Regions from separate parts of the Blautia sp. AM29-29 genome, predicted to be linked through region 2. Evidence: riboswitches for the same ligand, from Rfam matches in the RefSeq annotation. Region 2 holds a riboswitch; the other holds the start of a gene.

Region 1 (9,731 bases), on a different contig from region 2:
ATTTGCGCTGGAGCTTGAGGACGAGCTGATGAATTTCTCAGACGTTTCGTATAAGTCGTTTGTGAAGTCAGAATCGGAGATTATTACGCTGTTTTATGACAAGTTTGCGGATATTCCGCTGCTCTCGCGGATGGATGCGGTGGCGGAGACGTTTATTGACGAGATCGAGACGCTGCTGAACCGGGATCTGCCGGAGGAGGAGCGGATTCCGCTCATCGAAAAATTCCAGAAGATGTATGAGACGATGGATTTTTATGTTCTCTACAATCGTTTTCTGAAGAAAGAGGGATATCAGACGCTGCCGCGGCGGCCGTTGGAGAAGCGGAAACTGCGGTATGAGGATGTGTATCCGGTTCTGTATCTGAAGTACCGCCTGTCGCGGCAGGCGGAGCGGTCGAATATTAAGCATCTGGTGATTGATGAAATGCAGGATTATTCGCGGCTCCAGTATCTGATTATCCGGCGGATGTTTTCCTGTAAGATGACGATTCTCGGCGACCGGGCGCAGACGATGGCGGATCAGCAGCAGGATGTACTGCAGTTTTTACCGGGGATTTTCGGGAAGGATCTGCGGCGGATTGAGATGCGGAAGAGTTACCGGAATACGGTGGAAATTGCGTCGTATGCGGCAAATCTCATTGGCGTAACGGATCTGGAGCTGTTTGAACGGCACGGAATGCCGGTGTTGGAACGGAATGTCACGGATCTTGAGGCGGCTCTGCGGGAGGCAGTGGATACGCTGTTTCCAGATGAGAAAACGTATGAGACGGCGGCGGTGATTGTACCGGATGAGAAGACGGCGGAACGGGCTTATTTGATTTTACGGGAGATTCTGGCGGAAAAAGATTTTGACTGTGAGAAGCGGCTTTCGTGGCTGAACCGTGACAGCTCCAGTTTTAAGAAAGGACTGACGGTTACCACATTTTATCTGGCAAAAGGGCTGGAGTTTGATCAGGTGTTCTCGATTTTCCCAAAGGACGAGAAACGGGAGATGATGATGCAGGCGCAGTATATTGCAGCGACCAGAGCATTGCATGAGCTGAGAGTGTATCATATTTAAAAACAGGGAGATCCTCCGAAAAAATTCGATTGGATCTCCCTGTCATTTTTATTTTCGATCAGATATGATAGAATCCTGCGGACTGTGCCGGGATGGTGATGATTCCGTCTTTGGATTCTGCTTTTCCTCCGATCGTGTAGAGGGCATCCTTCAGCTCTGCACTGTATGGGAAGGACTGCTCTTTGTCGGATGGGTTGATGATAACGAGGACTTTTTCACCCTCAGCCTCACGGACGTATGCCAGCGGATACTGGTTTTTCTCTGCATAAACGAACTCGATGGTTCCGCGGCTTAAGAGTGCTTTGCTGCTCTGGCGGATCTGGATGAGTTTTTTAACTTCGTGGTACAGGGAATCCGGATCGGCCATCTGTGCTTTTGCGGTCGGACGGTCTTTGCCCGGATCCATGGTGATGTAGAGGTCGCTGGCCGGTGCGCTGGAAAATCCTGCGTTGGTGCTGTCATCCCACTGCATCGGAGAACGGGAACCGGTGCGGTTGTATCCGCCCTCAACGGATTTCAGGCCTTCGACGTAGCGCATACCGATTTCATCACCGTAGTAGATGAACGGCGCACCTGGCATGGAAAGAAGGAAAGCGAAAGCAATTTTCAGCTCATTCCCCTGCAGACGGCGTGCCAGACGGTCCATATCATGGTTTCCGGACGGGATGCAGATCAGGCCTTTCTGTGCGGTCTTATTGTAGTTGGTTTTGTAGGTCTCTACAAACTCAGAGATATCTCCTTTTCCGCGTTTGGAGAAGAATGGCTCATCGCAGCGGAACAGATCGTTGTAATGGGACGGTCCAAAGTGAAGCAGGAAGTCCATGTGGAAGCCGCCCTGTAAGGATTTGTCCGGCTCGCCCCACTCGGATACCATGGCTGCATCCGGGAACTCGGCGTCGAGGAATTTCCGTACCTGCTGCCACAGGCGGATGGTTCCTTTGCCTTCCTGATCGTTCTTTACCAGGGAGCCCGCCATATCGACACGGAAGCCGTCGCAGCCCATGTTCAGCCAGAATCTCATGACATCTTCCATCGCTGCCAGCGTTGCCTGCGGTCCCTCATCATCAAAGGACTGCTGCCACGGTTTTTCCGGATCCGGCTGATAAAAGCCGTAGTTCAGGGCCGGCTGGTTGGAGAAGAAGTTGATGGCGCAGGCGCCGTCACGCTCGGAAATGCCGCGCAGGCTTCCCATTCCTTCCGGTGCTTCCCATACGTTATTAGTCCATACGTAGCGGTCTGTAAATTCATTGCGGTCTGCTTTCATGGATTCTTTGAACCATGGATGCTCAACAGATGTATGGCCCGGAACCAGGTCGAGCAGAACGTGCATGTCACGTTTGTGTGCCTCTTCGAAAACTCTCTTCAGATCCTCATTCGTTCCGTAGCGCGGTGCAACGCGGCAGTAATCTGCGACATCGTATCCTGCATCACCGAATGGGGACAGGAAGCACGGGTTGATCCAGATGGCGTTGCAGCCCAGTTCCTTGATGTAGTCTAATTTTTCAATGATACCCTGGAAATCTCCGATTCCGTCGGCGTTGGTGTCGTTGAAGGACTGCGGGTAAATCTCATAAAATACTGCGTTATCTAACCATTTTGACATTTTTTCTTTTCCTCTTTCGCTCTTATTTCTGCTGTATTTTCGTCGTTGCAGCAAGTGTTTCTATATGATATATTACTACTGTATCCGCTGAAATACCAGTAATTTCCTATTTCATTCTAATACTATTCTATGATTTTATGCATGCCGCGCTCTGCCATTTCCGGCATTTCACGGACATGCTTTTGGGAGGAGGATTTTATGATGCTTTCTGCTGCGAAAGAAAAACGCCAGCACGGCTCCATGCAGGTTCCCTACAGTTATTATGACTGCCGGATGCCCGACTATTTTCCCGGCGTACCGCTGCACTGGCACGGGGAGATGGAGCTGAATTATATCAAACGCGGAACGGGGTATTTTCAGTATGAGGACCGTCTGCTTACGGCGCATGCCGGTGATATTTTTCTGATTCAGCCGAACCTCGTACATGCCATTCTGCCCGCCGAGCAGGAGTCGATGTTTTATGATACGATTGTTTTCCACAAGAATATGCTGATCGGCGGGTATGACGACCGCAGCTACACGGAAATTCTGCAGCCGTTTTTCTCCGCCCGGCGCCGCATCCAGGCACCGATTTCACCCGAACATTCCAGTTATGCTGCACTTTCTGCATCCGTCCAGCAGATTTTCCGCTGCATCCGTGAAAACTCTGCTGTCTCCGATCTTCTGCTGAAAAGTGAGCTGCTCCGCTTCTTCTATCTGCTCGCCGCATCGCCGGAACTCTGCACCGATCGTCCCGCCATGCCTGCGTCTGCTGAAAACCTGCGGCCTGTGCTCGCCTATATCCAGGAGCACTTCGCCGACCCAATTACCATAGAGGAACTTGCCAGGCTGTCGCATTTGAGCAAAAGCTATTTTATGAGCTGTTTTAAGCAGACCTTCGGACTCGGGGCCGTTGAATATCTGACACAGTTTCGGATCAAAGCCGCCTGCGAGGCGCTGCGCAGTACGACGCAGAGTGTGTCCGAAATCGCGTACGACAATGGTTTCCGCAACCTTTCCAACTTCAACCGGCAGTTCCGAAGCAAAGTGGGATGTACGCCGCAGATGTATCGGAAGGAATTTCAAAATTCATAAATTCAAAAAGGGATGCATCAAAATATGCATCCCGAAAATCTATCTCTGATCCTATTTTTATTCCGTAATCTCCGGTACCGACGGAACATCTTTATCTTCTTCCCGCCAGCTCCCAGAATGCGACAGCGCTCGCCGCAGCGACGTTCAGTGAATCCACACCGTGTGTCATCGGAATCAGCACGGTTGCATCTGTTTCAGCGATCGTATCACTTGCCAGTCCGTCACCCTCGGTTCCGAGCAGAATGGCGAGCTTTTCATGCGTTTTCAACGACGGATCATCCATCGGAACGGAGTCTTCTTTTAATGCCATCGCAACGGTATAAAATCCAAGTTCCTGCAGTGCAGCAATTCCCTGCTCCGGCCAGTAACTGCCGCCTGGCAGCACGGTCCACGGGACCTGGAAGACATTTCCCATGCTCACGCGGATGGCGCGGCGGTACAGCGGGTTGCTGCAGCCTGATGTGAGAAGCACGGCATCGATGCCAAGCGCGGCGGCAGAACGGAAAATCGCACCGACATTCGTCGGGTTCACGACATTTTCCAGAATCGCCACGCGGCGGGCATTCCGGCAGATTTCCTCCATAGCCGGAAGCGTGCGGCGGTGCATCGCGCAGAGCATGCCGCGCGTGAGGGCAAAGCCTGTGAGCTGTTCCAGCACCTTCGTCTCTGCTGTATAGACCGGCGCGTCCGGGCAGTGCGCAAAGAGTGCTTCGTTTGCGGCAAGCTCTGCGCTTCCGGCAAGGAACGAAACCGGTTCATATCCGACATCCAGCGCACGCTCGATGACACGCGGACTCTCCGCAAGAAAAAGGCCTGGCTGCGGTTCATAATAGTGCAATAACTGCGGTTCTGAAAGACGCGCATACACGTCGAGCTCCGGCGCCGCAAAGTTTTCGATTTTTCTGATCTCTGACATAATATTGATTTCCTTTTGCGTTTTCTCTTTGTTTTCACTATGTTCTATTGTAGCAATCCCGCTCCCGTTTCGCAATCCATTCTTTTTCCCGCCGGTGCCGTTCCCCGCACCATTCGCCAAACCGTGCTTCCAGCACGCATCGAATTTTCTTGTTTATCTGTCTTTTTTAAAAATTTCTCAATTTCCTCTTGCCAAACGCCGCCAGAGACGTTATAATAATCGACGGTTCAAAATTAAAAACTGCAGAAAAGATTGGTATCAGATTGGAAACGGCACAAGTGCATTGCTTGGTTAACGAACAACACATGTGTCTTTTTTGCGCCCATTTTTCAAAATTGCAAAGAAAAGGAGAACAATCGATGCCAAAAACAAAATTTCAAAACGTTGTATTTACCCTCATGATGTCCTTTCTGATGGTCTATGCCATGATCTGCTACAACATTTCCATGAACATCGGCGGAATGACAAATCAGGTCTTTCTGATGGCGTTTCACGAGATGATAATCATGTGGCCGGCCGCTTTTATCCTCGAGTTTTTCCTCGTGGATCATCTGGCTCACAAATTAGCTTTTTGCATGGTAACACCGCAGGATCGTCCGATCGTAATCACGCTGGCAATTTCCATTATGATTATTGCTATTATGTGTCCGATTATGAGTTTTATTGCAACGCTGCTGTTTAAAAATGCCGGAAAGGAATTCGTTGCTGTCTGGCTCCAAACCACGTTTTTAAACTTCCCGGTTGCCTTCTTCTGGCAGCTCATGTACTGCGGACCCTTCATCCGTTTTCTGTTCCGCAAACTGTTTCCGGAAAAATAAGAAAAGATATCCACAAAGGCGAACCGCTTTTCCCCTCTCTTTCCACAATTTCTGTGGACAGACGGTGCAAAATGGTTCGCCTTCTGTGGATATCTTTTGTTTTCTTCCGGGATTACTCCTGCGGTACCGGATTGGATACGCTGACTACATGATCATACCAGGTTCCTTTTTTACCAATGATCGCAACATTGAAATCCTCGTCCAGTTTTTCTACCGGGATATCAAAGCCGTACACTTCATCTGTGGTTCCGTCAGAATACGTTACCTCATCTGTGGTCGGCTCGATCAGCTCTGCGCCGTCTGCCTGTGCTTCTTCTTTTGTTCCCACAAAGACATTGACAATGTTTTTGGATACCAGGCTGACGTGGATGGTCATTTTTCCGTCTTTTACCGTCAGGACACCCTTTCCTTCTTTTGCTTCATTGACATGGAACATATTGCTGTCTGTATTGAAGTCTGCCGTATACGTACCGTCTTCCAGCTCTGATGCGCTGCTTTCTCCTGCAGTCTCCGCTGCCGATGCGCTTTCTGCTGAAACATCTGATGTGGATGTACTGCTCTCTGCCTTAGATGCATCCTGTACAGAAGCGGAAGATGCGTCTGCCGCAGAAGACGCAGATACTGCAGATGCAGAAGATGACGCTGCATCCTTTCCGCCACATGCGCCGAGCATGGATACAGTCAGTGCTGCTCCAAGAAAAAGAACTGCCAATTTTTTTCTCATAATAAAATTCCTCCTTGTATCACCTTGAAGCGGATCTTTTTCATCCGCTCAACTTAAAATCCGACAGCACACTGAGTCTCTTCAGCCGTACTGCCGGATCTTATTTTACTCTATTTTACGTTCGGAATACAACCCCTAATTATTCAGCATCGTCCTGAACGCCGTTGCCGTCCATAGCTGCCTTGGTGTGCTGTACATACAGCTGCTCAACAGCATCAATTCTTCCAAGACCTTCGATCTGAGTGTTGATCTCATCGAATGCACCGGATGCCTCAAACTGGCTCTTCCAGGAATCCTCATCCTCGCCTGCCATATCGTTGTTTGCGTGGTCACCTGCAACAACCATCAGCGGACGAAGAATTACTTTCTTGTATCCGGCTGCTTTTACTGCCTCGATCACATTCTCGCAGGCGGTCTCTTCCGGCTCGCCCTCAACGGTTCCGATGAATACGTTTTTGTATCCAAGAGTATCCATCTGTGTCTGCATCTGGCTGTAAGTTACTTTTGCATTGTGGGAAGTACCATGTCCCATAAATACGAAAGCAGTGCCGTCCTCTGCTGCTGCATCCAGACTGTCATAATTTGCAGATTTTACTGCCTGTGCCGTGATTGCTTCTGCAACGGCCTGTTTGTCCTCGTTGATTACGGTAGCGTCACTTCCAACCTCGCCAAGCAGCGGCTCTGCGATGGTTACGGACTCAAATTTATCTTTATAGCTATCTACTGCTTCTTTCAGCTCGTCGTACTCTGCGCCGTGCATCAGATGAGTCGGCTGAATAATCAGTTTTTTCACGCCATTGCTTACAGCTCTTTCCAGTGCCTGATCTACGTTGTCGATCTTCTCGTCATCGCGGGCCTGTACATGGTTGATGATGATCTGTGCAGTGAAGGCACGTCTTACGGACCAGTCCGGATATGCAGCCTGCAGAGCTTTCTCAACGCCTCCGATATCCTCAGCACGGCTGTCGTTGAAGGAAGTACCAAAGCTTACAACCAGAAGCTCATTCTCGCCGATCTCGTCTCCGTTTAACGGATCATCCTTGGAAGCATCCCCTGTGTCTCTTCCGAAGTAATCCGGATCTGCGTTCTCACCTTCTACGAGTTCTTTCTGTGCGTCTGTCAGGGCATCCCATGCCTCTTTTGCTTCTTTGCACTGCTCGTCGGTGTTATCATTTCTTTCCTGTACATAAATTGCGTCAATCAAAGCTGCCACTTTATCTGCTGCCTCCTGGTCTGCATCTGCGGATACCTCTTCAGATGCAGAAGATGCGCTTACGCTGCTGCTTGCTGCTGTGGTGTCTTCCTCAGATGCGGAAGATGCACTTACGCTGCTTGTTGCTGTGCTGCTTGCGCTGCTGCTGGATGCGTTGCTGCTTCCGCATGCGCCGAGCATAGATGTTACCATAGCTGCTGAAATTAAAGCGACTACAAGTTTCTTTTTCATTTTTGTTTTCCTCCCATTTGCTGGTATCTTTGCAACAACCAATATCGGGGACGTTTTACATTTCAAACTATGAGAAACACGCTCCGCGAGTTTCTCAAGTTATCGCGGCAGTCGCTAAGGTCTCGTGCAAGCACGGACTTTGGCTCGTTGCCCGCGTAAATAGAAAGAAGCCCTTTCGTTTTTCAACGAGGGGCTTCCAGTATTTTCATCACAAAGAAAACCATCTCACCCGCTGTGGGGCAAATGTCCGCTTTCCTGTTTTGTACTGCCAGTTCCTCGTGGCACGAACGTAACGTTCCTGTACTGCGAAAGGCAGGTCTCCCGGCTCATTGCTTCAGGATTTGACTCCAGCGCATCGGTCTCCTTCCCGGTTTCCCAGTGGATCATTCCCCTGCTTGCAAAATACGGTGACGAGTTCGTGCAGGATTCACACCTGCTTCCCTTTTCACCGGACACGCATGTCCGACACCTTACACATCGATATTTAATTGTTTTTTCTTTAACGACTGTTAGTGTAGCACATCGTCTTTTCTCTGTCAAGTGCTGTAAAATCAGGAAATCCGGCCATTTTCCATTTCATATACCACATCCGCGACGTTCATCGTGGACACTCTGTGCGATACGAGCACAATGGTTTTCTCTTCTGCCGATTCTTTCAGGGATTTCAGAATAATTCCTTCATTTAAGGAATCAAGATTCGATGTCGGCTCGTCCAGCAGGATCATGGATGCGTCATGCAGGAATGCCCGCGCGATACCGATCCGCTGTTTTTCTCCGCCGGACAGCGTATCGCCGAGTTCTCCGACTTCGGTGTCGTAGCCGTTTGGCAGTGTCATGATGAAATCATGTATGGACGCCTTCTTCGCCGCCTCCATAATTTCTTCCCGCGTCGCGCCGGGTTTTGCAATAGCGATGTTGTTCGCAATCGAATCGTGGAACAGATGTGTCTCCTGCGTCACATAGCTTTCCATATCGCGCAGATACTTCGTCGGGATTTCGCGGACATCGGCTCCGTCCACGGAAACGCGCCCCGTCTGGACATCCCAGAAGCGCATCAGAAGTTTTAAGATCGTCGATTTTCCGGAACCGCTCGCGCCGTGGATGCCGGTGATTTTTCCCGGTTCCAGTTTCAGCGAATACTGATCCAGAATCGTCTCGTCTTCGTAGGCAAACGTTACATTCTGCGCCTCGGCTCCTGCAAATGCGTGGTCACCGCCGGATGCCGCATCTCCCGGAATTTCTTCCACCAGCGGCGCTTCCTCGAGAAGGGAAAGCACACGCTCGCCGCTTGCCAGCGTCTGATTCAGGTTATTCGACAGGCTGGACAGCGCCACGACCGGGCCGAAGGAACCCATCATCGCGATTGTGCAGGTCAGGACTCCCTCAAATCCGATCCCGCCTTTCGTGTAAAGATAGATCGTCAGTGCCAGCATGCCGAACGATGCCAGAAGAATCACCATGTTGGTGACAGACCGCTGGGAGCCTTCCATGCGGCTTAAGTTTTCCTGCACAGAAGTCAGTTCTTTCGACCGCCCTGACATCTGCTCTTTCCGTTTTTCGCCCTGTCCGTACTGAATCGTCTCGTCGAGGCCACGCAGGGAATCCAGCACGAAGCTGTTCAGCTCGCCAAAGCCTGTCCGGAACTCCATTCCTTTCTGGCTTCCGCGCTTTCCGTTCCACATCGGGATCACAACGCCGACCGTCAGATACGCCGCAAGTGCAAGCAGCCCTGCCAGAACATGGTATCTTCCAATGAAGCATACCATAATCAAAGAAGTTAATGCTGCAATCGCAATCGGGGAAATCGTATGCGCATAGAATACTTCCAGAAGTTCGATATCGGTTGTGATAATCGAAATCAGATTTCCTTTGTCCCGTCCTTCCAGCTTCGCCGGGCAGAGCTTCCGCAAAGCTGCAAACACTTTATGGCGGATGATCGCCAGCAGTTTAAAAGCAATAAAGTGGTTGCAGTACTGCTCCGCATAATGCAGAATGCCGCGCAGCACCGCGATCACGATCATCACCGTGAGTATCGTTTTTACCGGGGTATGTACAAGCCACATGTTTTGCACCGAAAGGCTCGTCCCTGCCG
Region 2 (9,731 bases):
TGACTTGAATTGTGTGAATTTTTCGTACAATTTAATATTACATTTTTCGTGTTCTTTTGCTGTTTTTACAATGGCTGCAAAAAGAAAATCTCCTGTTCGGAAAACGATTGTTTCGTTCCCAGACAGGAGATTTTGATTGGATTTTTCTTTGTTTTACTCTGCCAGCTTTCCAAGCCGCTTTGCTTCTGCCCTCAGCTCTTCGATCCGGCGGTTGCACATGCCCACCGGGACGCCGGTGTCGATGACACGTTCACAGCTCTTCATCAGCTCGCAGGCGCGGGCAAATGCCTCGTCGCTGATCTCCTGGAACGGTGCTTCGGTTACCGTCTCCATCGCCAGAATGCGGGCGAGCTGGTAATCGATATCGTTCGTATACAGGACGCCTGCCGCAAACGGGACATTTTCCTTCTGCAGTTTCCGGAACACCGGGATTCCCGTTCCGCCGCCTGCGAGGACAAAGACGCGCGGTGTTCCCTCCGGCCGCGGCAGCTCGATGCTTCCGAAGCACGGGTCAAACGAACCATTGTCAATCTCGTATAGTTCGCGGATGATATCCTCGCGGAAAATTGTCTCCGGTGCGCCGAAATGGGAAATAGCATCGCCCTTGACGCAGATGATCTTATCTGAAATTTTCTGTGCCAGATCGATCTCATGCAGCGACATGATGACGGTGATGCCCTTCTCCTTTGCCATGCGGCGCAGAATCGCGAGCAGTTCCAGCTTGTGGCGGATATCGAGGAAAGAAGTTGGCTCGTCGAGGATGATGACCTCCGGCTCCTGACAGATCGCACGCGCAAGAAGCACTCTCTGGCGCTGGCCGTCGCTGATGGCGTTGAAATCGCGGCCGCCGAGCTCTTCGGCATGAACGGCGCGCATCGCCTTCTCGACCTTCTCCTCATCCTCGCGGGTCAGCATGCCGAGTCGTCCGGTGTACGGATAGCGGCCCGTTGCCACAATATCGTGGCAGGTCATCAGCTCCGGCTTCATGCGCTCCGTCAGCACAACGGCCATCTTCGTGGACAACTCGCGGAACGAAAGCTCATGCAGGTTTTTCCCGTCAAACTCCACATTTCCGCCGACCAGCTTTAACTGGCGGGTGATGCTTTTCAGAATCGTTGATTTACCGGAACCGTTCGGTCCGATCAGCGTAACGATCTCGCCTTTTTCGATGCCGATGCAGATATCTTTGATCAGCGGCTTCTTATCATAGCCGACCGTCAGGTGGTCCAGATGAAAATAATATTCATTCATATTCTCTTACCCCCTTTTCCGGCGCAGCATCATGAAAATGACGACCGGCGCACCAAAGATTGATGTGACCGTACTGATGGACAGCTCCAGCGGTGCAAACGCCATACGCGCGATCAGGTCGCACATCATACAGAAGACGGCTCCGCCGAGGAACGTTCCCGGGATTACGACGAGCGGACGCGATGTGCCGAGGCTCTGTTTAACGAGGAACGGGACGGCAATGCCGACAAACGAAATCGGACCGGCAAATGCGGTGACGCATGCGGAGAGAATACTCGAAAGCAGAATCAGCGCGATGCGGAATACTTTGATGTTGACACCCATGCTCTGCGCATACGCCTCACCGAGCTGATATGCACCGATCGGTTTTGCCATCAGGAACGTGATGACAAAGGTGATGCCGATCACAGCCGCAGAGATCGCTACGTTGCTCCAGCTCATGCCGGAGAAGCTTCCCTGTGACCAGCCGTGGAGGTTGACGATATCGGAATCCTCCGCGAAGGTGACAACAAAATCCGTGACCGCCGAGCAGATGTAACCGATCATAATACCGCCGACGAGAAGTCCTGCCATATTTTTGATCCGCCGGGACATCAGCAGAATGAAGCTGACGGAGAGAAGGGATCCTAAGAATGCTGCAACAATCATCGTGTAAGATGTGATATTGCGCGCCCGCTCCAGATAAAAGATCATGGTCAGCGCCACGACCATTTTGGCTCCCGAGGAAATTCCAAGAACAAACGGACCGGCAATCGGGTTTTCAAAGAAAGTCTGTAAAAGGAAGCCCGACAGGGACAGAGCACCGCCCAGGATTGCCGCCATCAGAATACGCGGAAGGCGGATTTTCCAGATAATATTGTACGCTTTCCCCTCTCCGGTCCGCCGCAGCAGAATCCGGAAAATTTCCGGAATCGAAATATTTACGTTTCCGGAATTGATATTCAGCACGGTGATGGCGGCGAACGCCAGAATCAGCACCAGGAACACAGCGGCATACCGCGAACGGCGCCGGAAGTTTTCCATATGGAAACTGTTCTCTTTTCCTGTCATATTTTTTTTCTCTGACATACGTTCCTCCATCAGGATAATTTTCTTAAGAATACCATCTGATCCGGATCGCCGCCCGTTACCAGAAGGTTAATGTCGTTGGTAAACTGTGCAATTTTATCGGTTGCCTGATACATGGATTTCTCGGTTGTCCAGACGTTGCCCTCTTTGACTGCTTTGTAATCGGCAAACATGGAATCCTTTGCCAGCAGGTCGTCCAGGGTTTTGACGGTGGAATCGATGCTTGCGTTGTAGATCAGGTAGTCCGCATCTTCGGCCGTATCGTAGAACTGCTCCATCGTGATCGGCACGGATGTTTTTCCGCTGTCGTCCTGGAGATCACGGAAGGCGTTGCGCGCACCGCCAAGCTCGATCATGTTGGAAATGTAGTCCTCCGGGTTCCGCACAACGGCAGCTCCGCTCGTATTAATATAGAAGAAAGCGACCGTTTTTTCGGTATTCTGGAAATCCTTCAGATTTTCCACAACACTTGCCTGATTTGCAAAGAAGTCGGCTGCCTCCTCCTCTTTGTCCAGCATGGCACCGTAGAGTTTGATCCATTCGGTTCTGCCAAGAGGCTGGGATTCGTAGCTGGAACGGTCGATGAAGACCGGAATATCGAGCATCTCGATCATCTCCTGTACCTTCGGGGAATGGAGGATCATCGTGGATTCAATGGCCAGATCACAGTTCTCACTGACCAGAAGTTCGTAATCCGGCTCACTGTATTTTCCGGCGAAGATCATCGTTCCGGCATTCATCGCGTCAACGGCATCCTGTACGTACCAGTTGTCTGCGGTTTCACCGGAGAGACGAATCGTATCGAGGGAGTCGATGGCATCGAACAGCGCCATCGGAGAGGTTGCTGCCATGTAGATGCGTTCCAGCGGCTGATGGATTACAATTACGTCGGAATCGAGGTCATCCGGCGCCTCTTTTCCGTCCGGGACGAGCAGATACTGCGCGCCGTCTTTGACATCGATCAGTTTATAGCCGTCTGTGCAGTAGTATACGTTAAAGCACTCCGCGTAATTCAGGACCATCTTGCTCTCGATGGTGATTCCGGTGATGTCCGGTGCGTCGCTGACATCGTCTGTCGTTGCGAAACCATCCGCGGATGCGGTATCACTCCCGGAGGTGCTGCTCGCAGCAGTGGCTTCGGAGGTGCTTTCACTTTCAGCCGTACTTTCCGAGACGGATGTGCTCTCCGTCTGGCTTTCGGAAACGTCTGCTGCGGATGCTGTGGATGTGCTGCTCTCAGAAACTGCCGAAGTGCCCGACGCGGACGATGTGCTGCTTCCCGTTGATGCGGTGCTGCCGCAGGCCGTCAGTGACATCGCTGCTGCAAGAAAAAGTGCGGCCCATTTTTTCAGCTTTCTTTCGTTTTTTCCTGTCATTTGATATTCCTTTCTGAAAGAAAAAGCCGCTGCCATACGGCAGCAGCCCTTTCTCATTTTTTGCTGCAAATTATTGTACTTATTTATTCTCTTCTGCCTTTACCATCTGCTGGAACAGCTCGTTTGCCTGATCCTCGCATCCGAAGATCACGCCGTAGACTTTCAGCCACTCTGCTTTCGCAAGATCGGTCTTCTCGTCTGCGGAACGGTCAACCAGCATCGGAATGGTCAGGGTTGCCAGACGCTCTGCGGTGTCGGACAGACGCTCATTTTCCTCTTTCAGAAGTTCTTCCGTAGTCTTGTCTTCGTCTGCTTTCTCATCCGTTGTCTTATCGTCTTTATCGTCCTTCTGATCCTCAGCTTTGGTATCTGCGGTCTCGTCGGCTGCATCAGCATCTTCCTCATCTTTTGCATTTCCCGGAAGGAACTCAGACGGAAGAATTGCAAAATCGATTTCGTCTTTTACCAGAGCTTTGTAGTCCAGATCATCGAATGCTCCGTCGAAGGAGATTTTTTTGTCTTCCATTGCTTTTGCAATGTTTTCGATCTGGCAGTCTTTCTGCTCCATGCCGACTGCTTTGATGCTCTCTGCTGCGTCTAACTGCTCATCGAGAAGTTTCAGGGCATCCTCAGATGCTACGTATGTTTTCTCAACCGGAAGCTGGATCACGATCATATCTTTGTCCAGTCCTGCCGGAATCTCAACATCTTTCGGAACGATCAGATATTTGACAACATTGCCTTCGTACAGCTCTTTTGTCTTTTCGGTCAGATCTTTCGCTTTCTCAGTGCTGGTCTTTTTGGAATCGGATGCTGCTGCCGCTTCTTCCTCGTCGGTTGCTGCTGCGGTATCCTCCGCTGCTGCGGTATCGGTATCTTCTGCTTTCTTGTCGTCCTCGTTCTGTTTCTCCGGATCACGCTCGGTATCTTTTGTCATATCGATCTCCAGCAGGGTGATGCCTTCGTCGTAATGATACATCTTGAAGTACTCTGCGTAAGCAAGTTTTGTCTCTGCTTTGTATTCCAGTCCCATGATCTCTGGAGCGGTGGTATCCAACTTGGAGTTATCGGTGCTGATCGTGGAGATTGTTCCGTCTGCTTTTACAAATCCTGTGCTGGAAGAAGTGCTGCCGCCCTTCTTTGCTGCTGCCAAGGAGATGAAGATGTTGTAGGAAATCTCATGGGCAACGGACATTCTGGTGGTCATACCGATGATGGTATTGTTCTTGTTCAGCTCAACCGGAATGGTGAAGATGCTGCTTCCGCCGCTGACATTTGCCATGTATTTATTTCCGTTTGCTTTTACATATCCGTAGTACGGACTGCTGAATGCGATCGTTGCATAAGCCTGTCCGTTCGTTACAGTAATCTTGCTGCAGGAGATGGTTACCTTTCCGGATCCGCCGGAGAAGGAGAATCCGTCTGGTGTGTAAACGCCGTCTGCCAGTGTGGTTGCACTGTCTACTTTGGATGTGCCGCCGCTTAAGTCAGACTCATATTTGGATTCCTGCTCCGGTTTGGTATCGGCCGGTTTCTGGGTCGGTGCCGGAGTCGGGGTGCTGGTGGGTTTTACAACCGGTGTCTCAGATGGAGATACGGTTGGGGTATTGGTCGGAACGAGGGTTGGTTTCGGAGTATCGCCCTTGTTGTCATCCGACGGAAGGTCTCCGGTCTTTTTCAGGCTGGAAGATGCAATCGTGATGGCTCTGTCGTACCATTTGCCGCTCTTTACTGCATGAGCTGCTACAGCAAATTCCTGATCAAGTGCCTCTACCGGGATTTCAAACTGCATTCCGGTTTTGGTTTCACCGTCTAAGGTGTAGTCCACTTTTCCGGTGGAAGCGATCCATGCGCCGCTCTCTGCTGCCGCATCTTTTCCGGTTCCCATATACAGATAATCATAGCCGCTTCCGCTTAAGGTGATAACTGCTGTCATTTTTCCGTTTTTCGCGGTCAGTTTTACGCCGACTACCTTGAACATTGCTGCATTAGTTGTTGCCTCTGCACTGTAAATACCATCTGCTACTTTATTGGTCTCATCTGCCGGAAGATCTGCGGTCTTTTTCAGACTGGAAGATGCAATAGTAATGGTTCTTGCATACCATTTATCCCGTTTTGCAGAATGGGAAGAAACAACAAGTGCCTGATCGAGTGCTGCTACCGGAATATCATACTGCATTCCTGTTTTCGTCTCGCCGTCTGCTGTTGTGTAATCAACGGTGCCGACGCCTGCAATCCATGCACTCTTGTCTGTGGCAGCTGCCTCTTCCGGTGTTCCCATGTACAGATAATCGTAGGCAACACCACTTAACGTGATGCGTGCTTTCATGTCGCCGTCTTTTACGGTCAGCTCTACGCCGACTACTTTGAACATAGCTGCGCCGGTCTCCGCGGTTCCGCTGTAGATACCGTTTTCTACTTTCGCCGGTTCCGGAGTTGGAGTTGCGGTTGGAACCGGAGTCTCACTCGGAGTCGGGGTTGCAGTCGGGACCGGAGTCTCGGTCGGCTCCGGTATCGGAGTTACTTCCGGTGTTTTGCTTCCCGGAACTGCAAGATAAAGCTGCTGTTTGGTGTACCAGGTTCCGTCTTTCTTTCCAAGAACGATCGGAACGGTTGTGCCGGCTTTGTCCGCATCTACTTCAAATGTAAAGGAATAACCGCCGTTTGCTTCCTGCATTCCCTGGATAGCCGGTGTTTTTGCAAGGTCATCGTTCTTTCCAAGATACAGTTTATCAAATGATACGTTGTTTGTTTTCAGTGTAAGAACGAGTTTATCGCCCTTGTTGATCATTGTTGCCTCGGAGATGACGAACATTTTGAATACGCTGCCGTCCTCTTTGGTAACCGGTGCTTCTACACTGGCTGGCTTATTCGAGGAATCCTCACCTGGATTTTCGCTTGGAGTCTCGGTTGGTTCCGGTGTTACCGTCGGGATTGCATCGGTGCTGTGGATCGTAACGGTTTTATCAGCCCATGTTTTTTTCTTGGCTGAGCGAACGGCAACATCCATCTGTTTGTCAAGCTCTTCCACCGGAATTTCAAAACGATATCCGGTCTTTTCTGCACCGGTCTTCGTATCCGTATAGGTTTCGCTTCCTGTCGGAGCAATCCAGCTCTTTTCATCTGCTGCGGCAGCTTCTGCTGCTGTTCCCGTATACAGGTAATCATAGCCGGTTCCACTCAGCAGAATGGATGCTTTCAGTTTTCCATCTTTTACGATGAGTCTGGAAGAAATCACACGGAACATGCTTCCGGTTGCTTCTGCAGAAGTCTCATACTCACCATCTGCCGGTTTTGCTGCTTCCGCTGCTTTTGTTTCTTTCTCCTCGGCTGTATTGGATGCCTCATTTTTGGTTGTTTCTTTTACTTCCGTTTTCGGCTGTTCTGCCGCCGGACTGGTATTCTCTTTTACAGCATCTTTGGTTTCTTCTTTTGCCGGTGTTTCTTTTTCAGCATCCTGGGAAGTCTCATCTGCTGCTTCCGGCTCTTTTTCTGTGGTATCGGCAGTCTCTTCACCGTCTTTTGCAGTGTCCTCTGCAGTATCTTCCGAAGCATCCTCATCTGCGGATGGTGTCTCGGTCTCGTCAGATCCTGCCGGTGTCTGATCCTCTGCAGGCGCGGCCGGTGTTTCCGTCGGCTCTTCTGCCGGAGTCTCTGCAGTGCTTTCACTGCTCTCGGTTTCTGCCGGTGTTGTTTCCGGTTCTGCCATCTCTGCTGTTTCTTCGCTCTGCGGCGCTTCCTCTGCGGCTGCGCTGCTTTCTGTCTGTGCTGCTTTTTCCTGCGTATCTGCTAATACGCTGGCAGTCGGGCTCATGATCATGGACGCCGACAGCAGCAGTGCCAGAAATTTGCTTGAATTTCCTTTCATAACTTCTCCTTTTCTTCGGATATCCTTCGCGCATCTGCTCCGGATTCCGTCTGACTTTTTCAGGCAGCTGGGCGGTGCCTGTCCCCGTCAATGATGTCTCCCTGCAAGTAATCTTGTTTTTGAGGACACATTTTTTCTGCGAAAAGACAAACAGACATCTGCTTTTTCTGCAAAAGAGTTTCTCCACCGAAGCTCTTTTTCGGACGCATGGCGACAAAAAAGCAGATGTCCGATTTTGCTTCGTACATCTTTCCATGAATATATGCTTTCATCGGAAGCGATTCACTAACCTTTCCAGCAGGTTTCCTGACTCGCAGATCTTCACGGCAGCCGCGCCTTCTCATGCGTTTCGCACAATGGCATTTCTGCAGCTAACACTCCCTGCTTACAGTGACCGGATCGCTCAGGATTTCCACCTGATTCTCTTTTACCTTCGCGGATTCTTTTTCAAATCCGTTCCGCACTGAAAAGTCCCTTATTTCATTCGTTACTGATTATAGCAAAGCCGTTTTGGAAAGTCAAATGAAAGGCCACGGAAAAAGCGCATAAAATCAGCATTTTTTACATACTTTATGATAACTGTCCGCACCGGAGCCTATTCTATGAAACCAGCTTCTCTGCACCGCCGCATCCTGTTCCCTCTGCTTCTGTGCGGCGGACTTCTTTTCGCCCTGCTGTTCTGGTATTTTTCCCCGTTCTTTTCCCCTGGTGAGAACCGCCGGTTTTCCGCGTATGTGGAGGAACGGTTCCACTCCGAGGTAACCTCTTCTGCCATCACGCTCCACTATACCCTCGCCGATCCGGCTTCCCGCGGAATTGCCCCCGGCACCGCCTCGTTCGGCACGGTTTCCATCCCTGACCGCACCTCGTATGATGCCCTGCTGCAGAGTGTGGAAACAACGCTCACATCCTTTCATCGAAACCGCCTCTCCGCGGAAAATCAGATCACGCTCGATCTTCTGCTCTACGAGCTGGACTGCGAGAAAATGCCGGGCAGCACCAGCCTTCTTGCGGAACCGCTCGGTCCGTCGCTCGGGATTCAGGCACAGCTTCCCATTCTGCTCGCAGAGTACCCGTTCCGCACACAGCAGGATATCGCCGACTACCTCCATCTTCTGCAGGATCTCCCGCGCTATTTCTCCGACCTCATCGCACTCGAACAGGAAAAATCCCGGCAGGGCGTGTTTCAGAATGACCTTGCGGTCGATGGCATTATCCACCAGTGCAGTGCTTTTCTCGCCGACGCGGATACACCGGAAAGCCATCTGCTCCACACCGTTTTTCAGAATAAACTGCAGGCGTCTTCACTGTTTTCTGAGGCGGAAAGGAATCTCTGTCTGCAGACGCATGAAAAACTCCTTACCTCCTGTGTTTTTCCCGCCTACCGCTCTCTTTCCGATGCGCTTTCTTCACTCCGCGGCAAAGGAACACAGAACGCCGGTGGTCTTTCCCGGCAGGAAGGCGGACTTTCCTACTATGCATATCTTCTCCGCAGCCGCGTCGGTGTTGATGCTTCACCGGAGGAGCTGACCCGCCTTTTAACACAGCAGCTTGCGGACCAGTGTGCCGAAATGCAGATCATTCTCGATCAGAATCCGTCGCTCTCCCTCTCCGAGCAGGCGCTCGTGCTGCCGTTCTCCACGCCGGAGGAAATGCTTGCCGATCTGCAGAATGCCGTTTCTGAAGATTTTCCCGTTCTTTCGGGTATCGCATACGAAGTAAAGACCGTGGATGACTCCCTCAAGGATTTTTTAAGCCCCGCCTTTTATCTCACACCGCCCGCCGATATCAATTCACCCAACTCCATTTACCTGAATCCCGCGGATGAGATGACCGGCATCGAACTGTATTCCACACTTGCCCACGAGGGCTTTCCCGGCCATCTGTACCAGACCGTCTCGTTCTCGCGCTCCGACCCGCTTCTGATCCGCCATCTCTACGCGCCGTCGGGTTATGTGGAAGGATGGGCAACCTACGTTGAATCATATGCCTGCCGCTACGCCGCACGTAATCTCGATGCAAACACGCAGGCGCTCTGCCGTCTCTGGTATCTGAACCGCTCGGTGCATCTTACCCTCTGCTCGCTGCTGGATCTCGGAATCCACAGCCAGGGATGGCTCCTCTCGGATGCGTCAGCCTTTCTGGCGCAGTTCGGCATCACGGATGCG

Evidence for each region. A riboswitch is a leader RNA that binds a small molecule or an ion and turns the genes downstream of it on or off. The one in region 2 is predicted to bind cobalamin.
Region 1: linked by a shared signal. The riboswitch ahead of DW769_RS08715 (sirohydrochlorin cobaltochelatase) and the one ahead of DW769_RS16315 (hypothetical protein) in region 2 are both predicted to bind cobalamin.

What each region holds. Positions count from the first base shown of each region.
Region 1 is NZ_QUJD01000010.1:3,924-13,654, reverse strand. It holds gene DW769_RS08745 (HelD family protein) at 1-1,060, shown strand, start outside; gene DW769_RS08740 (alpha-amylase family glycosyl hydrolase) at 1,119-2,663, opposite strand; gene DW769_RS08735 (AraC family transcriptional regulator) at 2,862-3,737, shown strand; gene DW769_RS08730 (TrmH family RNA methyltransferase) at 3,829-4,653, opposite strand; gene DW769_RS08725 (DUF2798 domain-containing protein) at 5,013-5,471, shown strand; gene DW769_RS08720 (hypothetical protein) at 5,584-6,195, opposite strand; gene DW769_RS08715 (sirohydrochlorin cobaltochelatase) at 6,335-7,639, opposite strand; cobalamin riboswitch at 7,934-8,127, opposite strand; gene DW769_RS08710 (amino acid ABC transporter ATP-binding/permease protein) at 8,191-9,731, opposite strand, start outside.
Region 2 is NZ_QUJD01000015.1:49,692-59,422, forward strand. It holds gene DW769_RS11570 (ABC transporter ATP-binding protein) at 154-1,251, opposite strand; gene DW769_RS11575 (FecCD family ABC transporter permease) at 1,258-2,319, opposite strand; gene DW769_RS11580 (ABC transporter substrate-binding protein) at 2,331-3,695, opposite strand; gene DW769_RS11585 (hypothetical protein) at 3,775-7,563, opposite strand; gene DW769_RS16315 (hypothetical protein) at 7,623-7,835, opposite strand; cobalamin riboswitch at 7,843-8,046, opposite strand; gene DW769_RS11590 (DUF885 domain-containing protein) at 8,166-9,731, shown strand, end outside.